DNA from 2 places in the Weizmannia agrestimuris genome. Region 1 is predicted to be linked to the other one. Evidence: riboswitches for the same ligand, from Rfam matches in the RefSeq annotation. Region 1 holds a riboswitch; the other holds the start of a gene.
What was found. A riboswitch is a leader RNA that binds a small molecule or an ion and turns the genes downstream of it on or off. The one in region 1 is predicted to bind cobalamin.

Region 1 (5,782 bases):
AAAAAATCTTGACAAGGGTCAATGATGAAAGCAAGGGGCTCTTTTAAAATAATCGTATAACAGGTGAGGGGGAGTTCCAATGTTAGAACAAATCCATCAACATAAGCATCATCTGGCATGGATCGCCGGCATTTTAATCGTTCTTGGTTTATGGATGAAATGGATGGGCTTTTACGCCTGGAGGGACGGTTTTTTGATGGCGGCAACCGTTGCTGCTGTCCTTCCCATCGCCATCAAAGCCTGGCAAGCGGCGAGGATGAAAACGTTCAGTATTGAGTTGCTCGTTACGGTGGCGGTTGCAGGTGCCTTGCTAATCCACGAATATATGGAATCCGCAGCTGTCACTTTTCTGTTTTTGTTTGGCGATTATTTAGAAGCCAGGACATTAAAGAAAACCCGTTCGTCTTTAAAGCAATTGGCAGATATGGCCCCGCAGGAAGCGATCTTGCTTCAAGAAGACGGAACCCGAAAAAAAACGGCCGCAGATCGCGTCCGGGCAGGGAACAAGCTGGTTGTCCTCCCGGGCGGCAAAATTCCGGTTGACGGGATCATTACAAACGGCCGGGCATTCGTGGATGAATCAGCGGTTACCGGGGAACCGGCACCCGTCATGAAAAAAGAAAACGATCCTGTTTTTAGCGGCTCGATTTTAGATACCGGCTATATCGAAATGATCGCTGAAAAGATCGGGAATGACACAACCTTTGCAAAGATGATTGAACTGGTGGAAGAAGCACAGGATGCAAAATCGAAAACCGAACGTTTCCTCGACCGGTTTGCAAACTATTACACACCGGCGATTGTCATCCTTGCACTCGCCGTGTTTGTTTTTACCCGTGATTTTCACAAAGCGATTACCTTCCTGGTCATTGCCTGCCCAGGTGCGCTCGTGATTGGCGCTCCCGTGTCAAACGTAGCGGGAATTGGAAACGGCGCGAAACACGGTGCGCTGATCAAAGGCGGGGATGTGATGGAAAAACTGTCAAAAGTGGATACGCTCGTATTTGATAAAACCGGCACGCTGACAAAAGGGAAGTCGGAAGTCACGGATTTGCACCTGCTTGGCACAAGGCGCGAAGAGGAAGTGCTCGGGCTTGTGGCCAAGGCGGAAACCGTTTCTGAACACCCGCTCGGCCAAACGATTGTGAAAGAAGCAGAAGCAAGGGGCATCCCGTTTAACCGGTATCACTTGCAGGAAGGTGAAGCGATAAAAGGGAAAGGCATGACGGCAACCATTGATGGCATAGCCATTACTGTGGGGAACCGCAAATTGATGGAAGCACAAGGCATCACCATTTCTCCATCAGCGGGCAGTTACGCAACCGATCGTGAAAAAATGGGGAATACTGCTATTTTTATTGCGGTCAATGGAAAGTTGGAAGCCATTCTGTCCATCGCCGACCAAATCCGTGAAGATGCCCGGGCTGCCTTGGAGGACATGCGCGCTGCCGGGATCAAAAGGATCGTCATGTTAACAGGCGATAACCGCCATACCGCCCGAGCCGTCGCCAACCAATTGGGTATTGATGCCTTTCATGCAGAGCTGCTTCCGGATGAAAAAGTGGACTATGTGAAGAAACTGAAAGAGGAAGGAGCTGTTGTGGCGATGGCAGGAGACGGCATGAATGATGCCCCTGCGATTGCAACGGCAGATATCGGGCTTGCCATGGGGAAAGGCGGAACGGATATCTCTATCGAAACGGCTGATATCGTTTTGATGGCAGACAAGCTTTCCCAATATGCCCATGCCTTTGCCCTGTCGAAAAAAACGATGCGGAATATGAAACAGAATATAGCAATTGCACTTTCGGTCGTCGTATTTTTGCTTGTTGGTGTTCTTCGGGGACAAGTAGACCTTGCAGCCGGGATGTTTGTCCATGAAGGAAGCGTTTTAGCTGTTATTCTAAATGCAATGCGGTTGATCGGATTTGCACCAAAGGGCGGACGGCAGAAGTTCAAGATCAGCAAAATCGGCCAACTTGATGGAGATCAATTACGGAAACCAGTGCGGCATGTAAAATAAAAACAAAAGGAGGGAAACGGAATGAAAAAAGCCGTGATGCAATTAGAAACGTTAACCTGTCCGTCTTGTATGAAAAAAATAGAAGGCGCGCTGGACAAAGTGGAAGGTGTGGAAAATGTGAAAGTACTTTTCAACGCCAGCAAAGCAAAAGTGGATTTTGACGAGGCAAAGGTTTCGGCAGATGAATTGAAAGAAATCGTTGAAAAAACAGGCTATCAAGTTCAAGCAGTGAAGACGAATTAAAAAAGGATAAGGTTGAGGCCAGTTGTTGGTCCCAACCTTTTCTTTTTTTGCAACCTGAAAGACGTATACGAATCAGCCCAGAAAGGTCGCGGTTGTTGGATCAACTTTTTCATTTTTGCAACTGCTGCTTGAAAGGGGCGGGAATAACGGGCTAATCGGGATTGCCTCTATAACGTAGACAGGTTCTATGTGAAGGAAGGCCTCCGTTTTTTTCAAGCTTCCTTAACAGGAAGATCTTCGTTATTTCGTGCTTCCTTAACGTAGCTGGGCTCTATGTGAAGGAAGGCCGTCGTTTTTGCATGCTTTCTTAACGTAGCCGGGTTCTATGTGAAGGAAGGCCGTCGTTTTTGCATGCTTTCTTAACGTAGCCGGTTCTACGTGAAGGAAGGCCGTCAATTTTGCAAGCTTCCTTAACATAGCCGGGTTCTATGTGAAGGAAGGCCGTCAATTTTGCAAGCTTTCTTAACGTAGCCGGGCTCTATGTGAAGGAAGGCCGTCATTTTTTCAAGCTTTCTTAACATAGCCGGGCTCTATGTGAAGAAAGACCTTCGTTTTTCCATGCTCCCTTAACGTAGCCGGGTTCTATGTGAAGGCAGCAGCCCACATTTTCACCAGTGCTTTACGAAGAGCGCCCCTATGAGAAGGAAACGCTTAAAATTTTTGCCATTGTGCTTCTGGTTTTTTGCAATGTCATGTGTGGGGGAGAAATTTAATGGGTAAAGTCAAACCGATGTATTGTACCTGCTCCCTCAATCGTCTAAAATGGATAACGGACTGTGAAAATCCATTCCTTAAGGAAAAAGGCGAAGAAGGCTGCTCCGTATTCGGCATCTTTTTACGGACAAACTTGAAACATATTCAACGTAACTGAGGATTGATATCTTTTGTCGAATATGGTAGGATAACAACATATAGAAATTCTAAAACAAAAAAATACTAAATATAGTATGCGAGTATTGGTGGCTTTGAAATGCCTGAAAAGGGAATCCGGTGGGAAACCGGAGCTGCCCCCGCAACTGTCAGTGTGGACGAAAGAGCGAACCACTGTACCGGCTGCTTTTTTTGGCGGCGGTATGGGAAGGGCTTCATTAGAATGAAACACAAGCCAGGAGACCTGCCAATACTCGAAGTTTCTATTCTTCGGGGTGCGGGAACGGGAAACGGCGGAACAGATGATCACGGATGCTGTTTTTCTGCCGTTTTTGCCGTTCATCCCCCTGAAATGAACGGTTTTTTTGCGTTCAAAAAAGGGAGGAGAAAACGTGATATCTATTCAACTGGAATCAAAAGAAATGATTTTGCAGCTCATTGATCAAATGTCTGCAGGCCTGGAGATTGAAACCGGCGCTTATAAGGAAAAGATTTTAAAGTTATGGGACCAGGATGCCTCTTTGGTGGAAAAAACAGATCTACTTATTAAACATGCCCTTGAAAATATCGATGAAGCAGGTGCGACCTGGACATTCTTTGCAGCGAGAATTTACTTACATAAGCTTTATGCCGAAGCCGCCAAAAACCGGCATTATGATCCAACCCTCAAGTACGGGTCTTTCTATGATTTGATCAGGCAGCTGGTAGAAAAAGGCATTTATTCTCCAAAACTGCTTGACAAATATACAAAGCAGGAAATAGAAACGCTCGGCCGCCTAATCGACCCGGAGAAGGATTTGCTTTTTACGTATCCCGGCCTCTATACGCTCGTAACCCGTTATCTGGCAAGTGATTTTGAAAAGCATGTCTATGAACTGCCGCAAGAGCGCTGGATGGTGATTGCGATGTACCTGATGCAGGATGAACAGCAGGAAACCCGGATGGAACATGTGAAGGAAGCGTACTGGGCACTCAGCAATCTGTACATGACGGTCGCAACCCCGACGCTCGCGAATGCGGGCAAAACGCATGGCCAGCTCTCGAGTTGTTTCATTGATACAGTGGCGGACAGCCTGCAATCAATCTATGACAGTAACACCGACATCGCCCAGCTTTCGAAAAACGGCGGCGGGATCGGTGTGTATATGGGAAAAATCCGTGGACGGGGAAGCGCGATTAAAGGTTTCCCGGGCATGTCGAGTGGTGTGGTGCCGTGGATCAAACAACTGAACAACACGGCAGTGAGCGTTGACCAGCTCGGGACAAGAAAAGGCGCCATTACCGTCTACCTCGATGTGTGGCACCGCGACATTGAAGATTTTCTCGATTTGAAGTTAAATAACGGCGATGACCGGCTCCGTGCCCGCGATATTTATACAGGCGTGTGCATCCCAGATTATTTTATGGAACAGGTGGAAAAGCGCGGGGACTGGTATGTTTTTGATCCGCATGAAGTAAAAGAAGTCATGGGGTTTGCTCTTGAAGATTTTTACGATGAAGAGAAGGGAAAAGGGAGCTGGCGTGAAAAATATGAGGCGTGCATCCATGCCGATCTCCGTTCGAAAAGGAAAGTTCCGGCGATCGAGATTATGAAGCGCATCATGAGATCGCAACTTGAAACAGGAGCGCCGTTTATGTTTTACCGCGATGAAGTGAACCGGCAAAACCCGAACAGCCACAAAGGGATCATTTACTGCTCCAATTTATGCACGGAAATTGCCCAGAACCAGTCCCCGACTGAGCTGATTGAAGAATGGATCAAAGAAGAAAATGTGATCGTAAAGAAATACCGTTCCGGGGATTATGTCGTCTGTAACTTGAGTTCCATCAATCTTGGGAAAGCTGTCCCGGACGGGGTGCTCGAACGGCTTATCCGCATCCAGGTCCGCATGCTCGATCATGTGATTGATGTCAATACGTTGCCCATTAAACAAGTGCAAATCACGAACAAAAAGTACCGTGCGGTCGGGCTTGGCACATTTGGCTGGCATCATTTGCTGGCACTTGAGGGAATTGAATGGGAAACGGAAGCAGCCGTCGAATATGCGGATAAACTGTACGAAAACATTGCCTACTATGCGATTAAAAGCAGCATGGAATTAGCCAGGGAAAAAGGCAGCTATCCGGCATTTCCAGGCAGCAAGTGGAGCACCGGCGCTTATTTTACCGGTAAAGGCTACACAAGTGAACGCTGGTTGGCGCTTGCTGAAGAAGTGAAAAAATACGGCTTGCGGAACGGATATTTAATGGCGGTTGCACCGAATGCGACCACTTCGATTATTGCCGGCTCGACAGCAAGCATTGACCCGGTTTTCCAGCCTTATTATATGGAAGAAAAAAAGGATTACAGATTTCCGGTTACAGCGCCTGATTTAGACCACCGGACGTACAACATTTACCGCCGTTCGGCTTATAAACTTGACCAAAGATGGTCCGTCCGGCAGAATGCGGCAAGGCAAAAACATATTGACCAGAGCATCTCTTTCAATTTTTATGTGCCGTACAATATCCGCGCGCAAGTGTTGCTTGATCTCCATCTGCAAGCTTGGAAGTCCGGCTTGAAAACGACCTATTATGTGCGCTCGACCTCCAATGAAGTGGAAGAATGCGAGTGGTGCCAAAGTTGAAAGTGCTGATTGCGTACTT
Region 2 (5,782 bases), on a different contig from region 1:
CCCGCGGCATGGTAGCTGTCAAACAACAGCCCGCCGAGGTAGTATGTCCAAAATGCAAACGGCCCGCCGATAAACAAATAATTTAATGAAACCATAAAGCCAAACAGGAAGCCGGTAAAAGCTGCATACAAACATAACACGAGATGCGGGATTTTTTTGTATAACTCTTTCTTGCCGAGCAGACCGGAAAGCACCGCGATACTCCCCCACGCAAGAAATTGCATGATCGCAAACAACCCCATGCCAAGAAACATATCGGAACCGAAAACGATTAAAAACGCAAGCGCCAAACCGAAGCGGATGCCGAAAACAAAAGAACTGCAAATGATGATCACCGTGCATGGCTGGACATTCGGGATTGACGCCATCAAAATCCGTCCGGCCACGCTCAGTGCGGCTAGCATGGCAAGAAGCGCCATTCTCCTTGTCAGCCGTGAAGCGTTCTTCGCTGACTTCTTTTTTTCAAGCGGCTGATTCCCCATATTATGCACTCCTATTTAGAATAGAACCAGACAACCTGATCGCCGGCTTTTAATTTATACGTCCCTGCGGAAACGTTTGGCTCTTTTCCGTTTACTTTATATTTCCAGCCGCTCATGCCGCCTTGATCCCCTTCATACTGGCCGTCAATGCCTTTTACATAGGCCGTTGCACCGGATCCGGAATAATCGACGCTTACACCTTCAGAAGCGGTAGCTGTTTTTAAAACGGAAAATGCTGTGTCTCCGCTTTTATAACTGTATTTGCCGCCGAAAACTGGCCCTTTATAGCCCTTTACCGTTAAAGAAACCGTTTCGGCCTTTGCTTTAGATGAGGCTCCCGTGTTGTCGGAAGCACGGCTGTCATTGGAACCGGACGAAGAAGCCCCAGTTGTCGTTTTTGTTGATGTGCTGGATGTGACCGCCGTTTTTGTATTTGTGGCAGGTGTTTCATCCGTTTTGCTGTCTGTCGAAGCTTTAGCCTCAGTATTTTTGGAACGAGCGGCTGAATCTTTCACGTTGCTTCCGGATCCGCCCGTATTGCTTTTTTCATCCGTTTTGATACTGCCAGCGTCGTCCGTTTTCTTTCCGGATGTATTTTCTTTTGCTGCCGTACTCTTTTCCTTTGCTGCAGTGTTTGCAACTTGTGTTGTTTCTGAATAGGTTTTAACGGTTTTCGATTCAAAATGGAAACCGTCGATCAAAAACCAGGCGCCGAATGCAATCAATAAGACGGCAATACTATCAATGATCATGCTTTTATATTTCATTCCTGCTCATACCCCCAGAAATTTTTTACTGATGATTAGCAGGATGACGCCTGCACCCGCAGATAGGGAACCGACCCAGCCGTGCACAGGAGAAATACCCGTTGTTTTGGTAATAACGACTTTTTTCGGCTCTTGCTGCACATCTTCTGCAGGGGTTGCCTGGTCAGTTGCAGCTGCAGGCTTGTCCTCTTTTTTTGCATGTGAAACTTTTTCTGCTTTTGCCGGCGTTTGATTTTTAGTTGCAGCTGGCTTTTCTACCGTGTTGGTTTTTGTGATGGTGTTGTTGTTTGTAATTGTATGATCTTTCGTAATCGTATTCGTTTTGGTGACGACTTCTTTCGCATGCTTTTCAACCACTTTTGCAGCGGCAGCAGCTGGACTTTGGCTGGTGGTTTTGCCAGTCCCATTATTATTTGGAGAATTGCCGCTACCTTTACTCCCGGTATTGCTACTGCTCGAATCCTTGTCCCCGGCACCCGAATCGGTTGCGTCTGTACAGGCAGAATAGGAGCTGCTTACTTTCCGGAAGTTATACAGGGTATCCCCCTTGAGAAAAAGGTCATAGGCGACAAGGGCCTGGAAAACCTGTTCTGTTGAAAAGCTATCTGAAGATTCGCTTGCCGTTTGCCACTTGTACCCGCCGTTTTTGGCATCTTTATAGGTGCTGAGCGCAGAAATTGGATTCATGCCTTTTTTAACAAAATCATCGGTTGACGGGTCAACGCCGACAGAGACAAGACCGATGATGGCCTGGGCGGTTGTGCACGAATTGTCAAAGCTGGCGTTTTCTTTTTCTGCTGCCTTCAAGTATTTAATGCCATCCCGGATTGCCGTGTTCACATCTTTATCATGTTTATCCTGATAAGTGCCAAGCGCGGTCAGTACCATGCCGGTTGAGTCAACATCCGAATTTTTGGCGGTCAAACTCCAGCTCCAACCGCCGTCCGGAAGTTCCGCATCAACCAGTTTTGCTGCAATTTTAGCAGGAGTATTCGGTGCATCACTCGGAATCTCATAATTATCCGTATTCAAAGCGATTAAATCATAGGCATATCCGGTTACCGAGCTTTCTGCCGCCGTATCGTATACGCGTTTGATCAAATTCTCTCCTTGAAAGTTTTCCGGATCCTCTCCAATCGCTTTTAGAGCAATGATGGTCTTAACGAGTTCCGTACCGGTTAACTCTTTGCCTTTGGCTCTCACCCGGTTTATTAAAACTTTCCGGTACTGCTTTATCTCATGGGCTGTTAGCAAATTCTCCTTTGCCAGTGCGGCTACTGCAAAATCCGAGTTTAAAGCGGAAGATTTAAAATATGATGCCGTATCCTTTATATCTTTGCAGACAGATACTGCTGCAAAACTGTGGATTGGAACTGCAAATGCCAAAACAAAAACAATTCCCAGAAAGAGTCTTCTTGCGCTTTTCCCCACCATTACCGCTCTCCTTTCATAAAAAACCCCTTGTACAAAAGAGGTATACAAGGGCAAAATTTTTTTCGCCTATACCTCGTAGGCTTCAAATAAACCGACAGCTTGGGAGAAAGATCTGACTTAGGAAAATGTTTTCCATCACAGTGGCGGGACCGTACAGGAATTTCACCTGTTTCCATCGCCCAAGCCCGTATTTAGATGTCAGTAATTAATTATAGAACAACCCCTGCCTGTTGGAAAGGACAATTTCTGCCACTATTTCATTGACAAACAAGCGGTGCTGTGCTAAAAAATAAGATGTTAGCACTCTGGTGTTAGGAGTGCTAAAGGGACATTGCCATCATCTATACATATAAAGGAGAGATCGAAGTGGCGGTAAAGGAATTTAAAGCAGAATCCAAACGGCTTCTCGACATGATGATCCACTCGATTTACACGCAAAAAGAAATTTTCTTGCGTGAGCTGATATCCAACGCCAGCGACGCGATTGATAAAATTTATTACAAAGCTTTGACAGATGAAAATTTAACATTTGATAAAGACAGCTACTACATTAAAATTACCCCGGATAAAGAAAACCGGACGCTGACTGTTTCTGATACCGGGATCGGCATGACGGAGACGGAACTGGAAGAAAACCTCGGCACGATCGCGCAAAGCGGTTCGCTCGCTTTTAAACATGACAATGAAATGAAAGACGGGTATGATCTTATCGGCCAGTTCGGCGTCGGCTTCTACTCGGCGTTCATGGTGGCAGATGAAATTACCGTCATTTCCAAGGCTGCGGGGAGCGATCAGGCTTATAAATGGCAGTCGAAAGGTGCGGAAGGCTATACGATTGAGCCGTGCGAAAAAAACGGCAACGGTACGGATATTATATTGAAGCTGAAAGAAAACACAGAGGATGAAGACTACGATCAGTATTTGGAAGAGTACCGGCTGCGGGCCATTGTGAAAAAATATTCCGATTTTATCCGCTACCCGATTAAAATGGATGTAACGGAAAGGCGCCTGAAAGAGGGCAGCGATGATGAATACGAAGAGGTCAAAGAAGAACAAACGCTCAACAGCATGGTCCCGATCTGGCGCAAAAACAAGAGTGAGCTGACAGATGAAGATTATGAGCAATTTTATATGGAAAAGCATTACGGCTTTGACAAACCGGTCAAGCATATTCACATCAAAGTTGACGGCACCGTGCGTTACAATGCAATTCTTTACATTCCGGAAAAAATTCCGTTCGATTATTATACGCCGGAATATGAAAAAGGGCTGGAACTGTATGCGAATGGCGTTCTGATTATGGAAAAATGCCCGGATCTTTTACCGGATTATTTCAGTTTTGTCAAAGGGATGGTCGACTCCGAAGACCTGTCTCTGAACATTTCGCGGGAAATGCTCCAGCACGACCGTCAGCTAAAACTGATTGCGAAAAATATCAAAAACAAAATCAAGCGTGAACTAGCTAACCTTTTAAAAGAAAACCGTGAGCAGTACGAAGCATTTTTCAAATCATTCGGGCGTCAGTTGAAATTCGGGGTATACAATGAATTTGGCGCGCACAAAGAAGATTTGCAGGATCTCCTGATGTTTTATTCTTCAAAAGAGAAAAAGCTTGTTACGCTTGATGAATACGTAAGCCGCATGCCGGAAGACCAAAAATACATTTATTACGCAACCGGTGAGTCGATTGACCGGATTGAAAAATTGCCGCAGACGGAACTTGTGCTTGATAAAGGATACGAAATCCTTTACTTTACGGAAGACATCGATGAATTTGCGATCAAGATGCTCATGAATTATAAGGAAAAAGAATTCAGGTCCGTATCAAGCGGCGATCTCGGTTTTGAAACGGAAGACAAAAAAGAAACCGATGCCGAGGAAAAAGAAAACAAAGAGCTCTTTGCATTTATGAAAGAGACACTGGACGGAAAAGTGAAAAATGTCCGTGCCTCGCACCGCTTAAAATCGCATCCGGTCTGCTTTACAACGGACGGCGAAGTGTCGATTGAAATGGAAAAAGTGTTGAGCGCAATGCCGAACGGACAAAATGTAAAAGCCGATAAAGTGCTCGAAATTAACATCCATCATGATGTATTTAACGCATTAAAAGAGGCGTTCGCCCATGACAAGGACAAATGCAAGCTTTATACAAACCTGTTGTATAACCAGGCGCGGCTGATTGAAGGGCTCGAGATTGAAGACCCGGTTGCATTTTCAAATGATATTTGCAAAATGATGGCATAAGGAAGCCCGCATATTGCAAAAAAGCCACGGGACATCCAGCAAATCTACGGCCCCCGCGACGGCCGGCATGGTTGCTGTGCCCGTGCCGGTGAGCACCGGGACATTTGCAAACCGTATGGCTGGAACATTTCATGAATAGCAGTAGTTTATATGACGAAGAAGGCTCCATCTGAAAGCAAGATGGGGTCTTTTTGTATTTTTTATAAAAAAGGGTTGCCCGAATGGGAAAGGTGATGTATATTTATAACATATTATTTATAAATATTAACTTTGGCGCACACGAACAATACAAGGGGGCCATCCAATGAAGGAACAGCTTAGACACCATTTGAGTCAAATCGAGTCCAAGCTCTGGGAAATGAGCGACTACTTATATCATCATCCCGAACTTGGCGACCAGGAATACCAGTCTATGAAATTACTCACGGACTTCCTTGCGTCACACGGCTTTTCAGTGGAAAAAGGAATTGTCGGCAGGCCGACCGCTTTTAAAGCAGTTTATGACAGCGGAAAAACAGGGCCGGCAGTTGCCTTTTTATGCGAATATGATGCGCTTCCGGGTGTCGGCCACGGCTGCGGCCACAATATGATCGGAACGATGAGCGCGGGTGCGGGTGTGCTTTTAAGCAAAATGGTTGACGAAACCGGCGGCCGCGTGGTGGTGCTCGGGACACCTGCAGAAGAAACGAACGGTGCGAAAGTTGCGATGGCGGAACAGGGTATTTTCGATGGGATCGATGCCGCGATGATTGTCCACCCGGCCGATGAGTCGTATGAAAGCGGTGAGTCGCTTGCCATGGATGCGATCCAGTTTGACTTTCGTGGGAAATCAGCCCATGCGGCATCGAACCCGGA

Region 2: another riboswitch for cobalamin. It lies ahead of NFR98_RS10540 (prenyltransferase/squalene oxidase repeat-containing protein); the one in region 1 lies ahead of NFR98_RS12355 (ribonucleoside-diphosphate reductase subunit alpha).

Annotation. Positions count from the first base shown of each region.
Region 1 covers NZ_CALPDC010000037.1:3,810-9,591, reverse strand. The annotation lists gene NFR98_RS12365 (heavy metal translocating P-type ATPase) at 80-2,023, shown strand; gene NFR98_RS12360 (heavy-metal-associated domain-containing protein) at 2,045-2,266, shown strand; cobalamin riboswitch at 3,207-3,402, shown strand; gene NFR98_RS12355 (ribonucleoside-diphosphate reductase subunit alpha) at 3,529-5,763, shown strand; gene NFR98_RS12350 (flavodoxin) at 5,748-5,782, shown strand, end outside.
Region 2 covers NZ_CALPDC010000026.1:23,884-29,665, reverse strand. The annotation lists gene NFR98_RS10550 (ECF transporter S component) at 1-482, opposite strand, end outside; gene NFR98_RS10545 (DUF4430 domain-containing protein) at 494-1,249, opposite strand; gene NFR98_RS10540 (prenyltransferase/squalene oxidase repeat-containing protein) at 1,256-2,683, opposite strand; adenosylcobalamin (AdoCbl) riboswitch at 2,737-2,884, opposite strand; gene htpG (molecular chaperone HtpG) at 3,050-4,927, shown strand; gene NFR98_RS10530 (M20 family metallopeptidase) at 5,232-5,782, shown strand, end outside.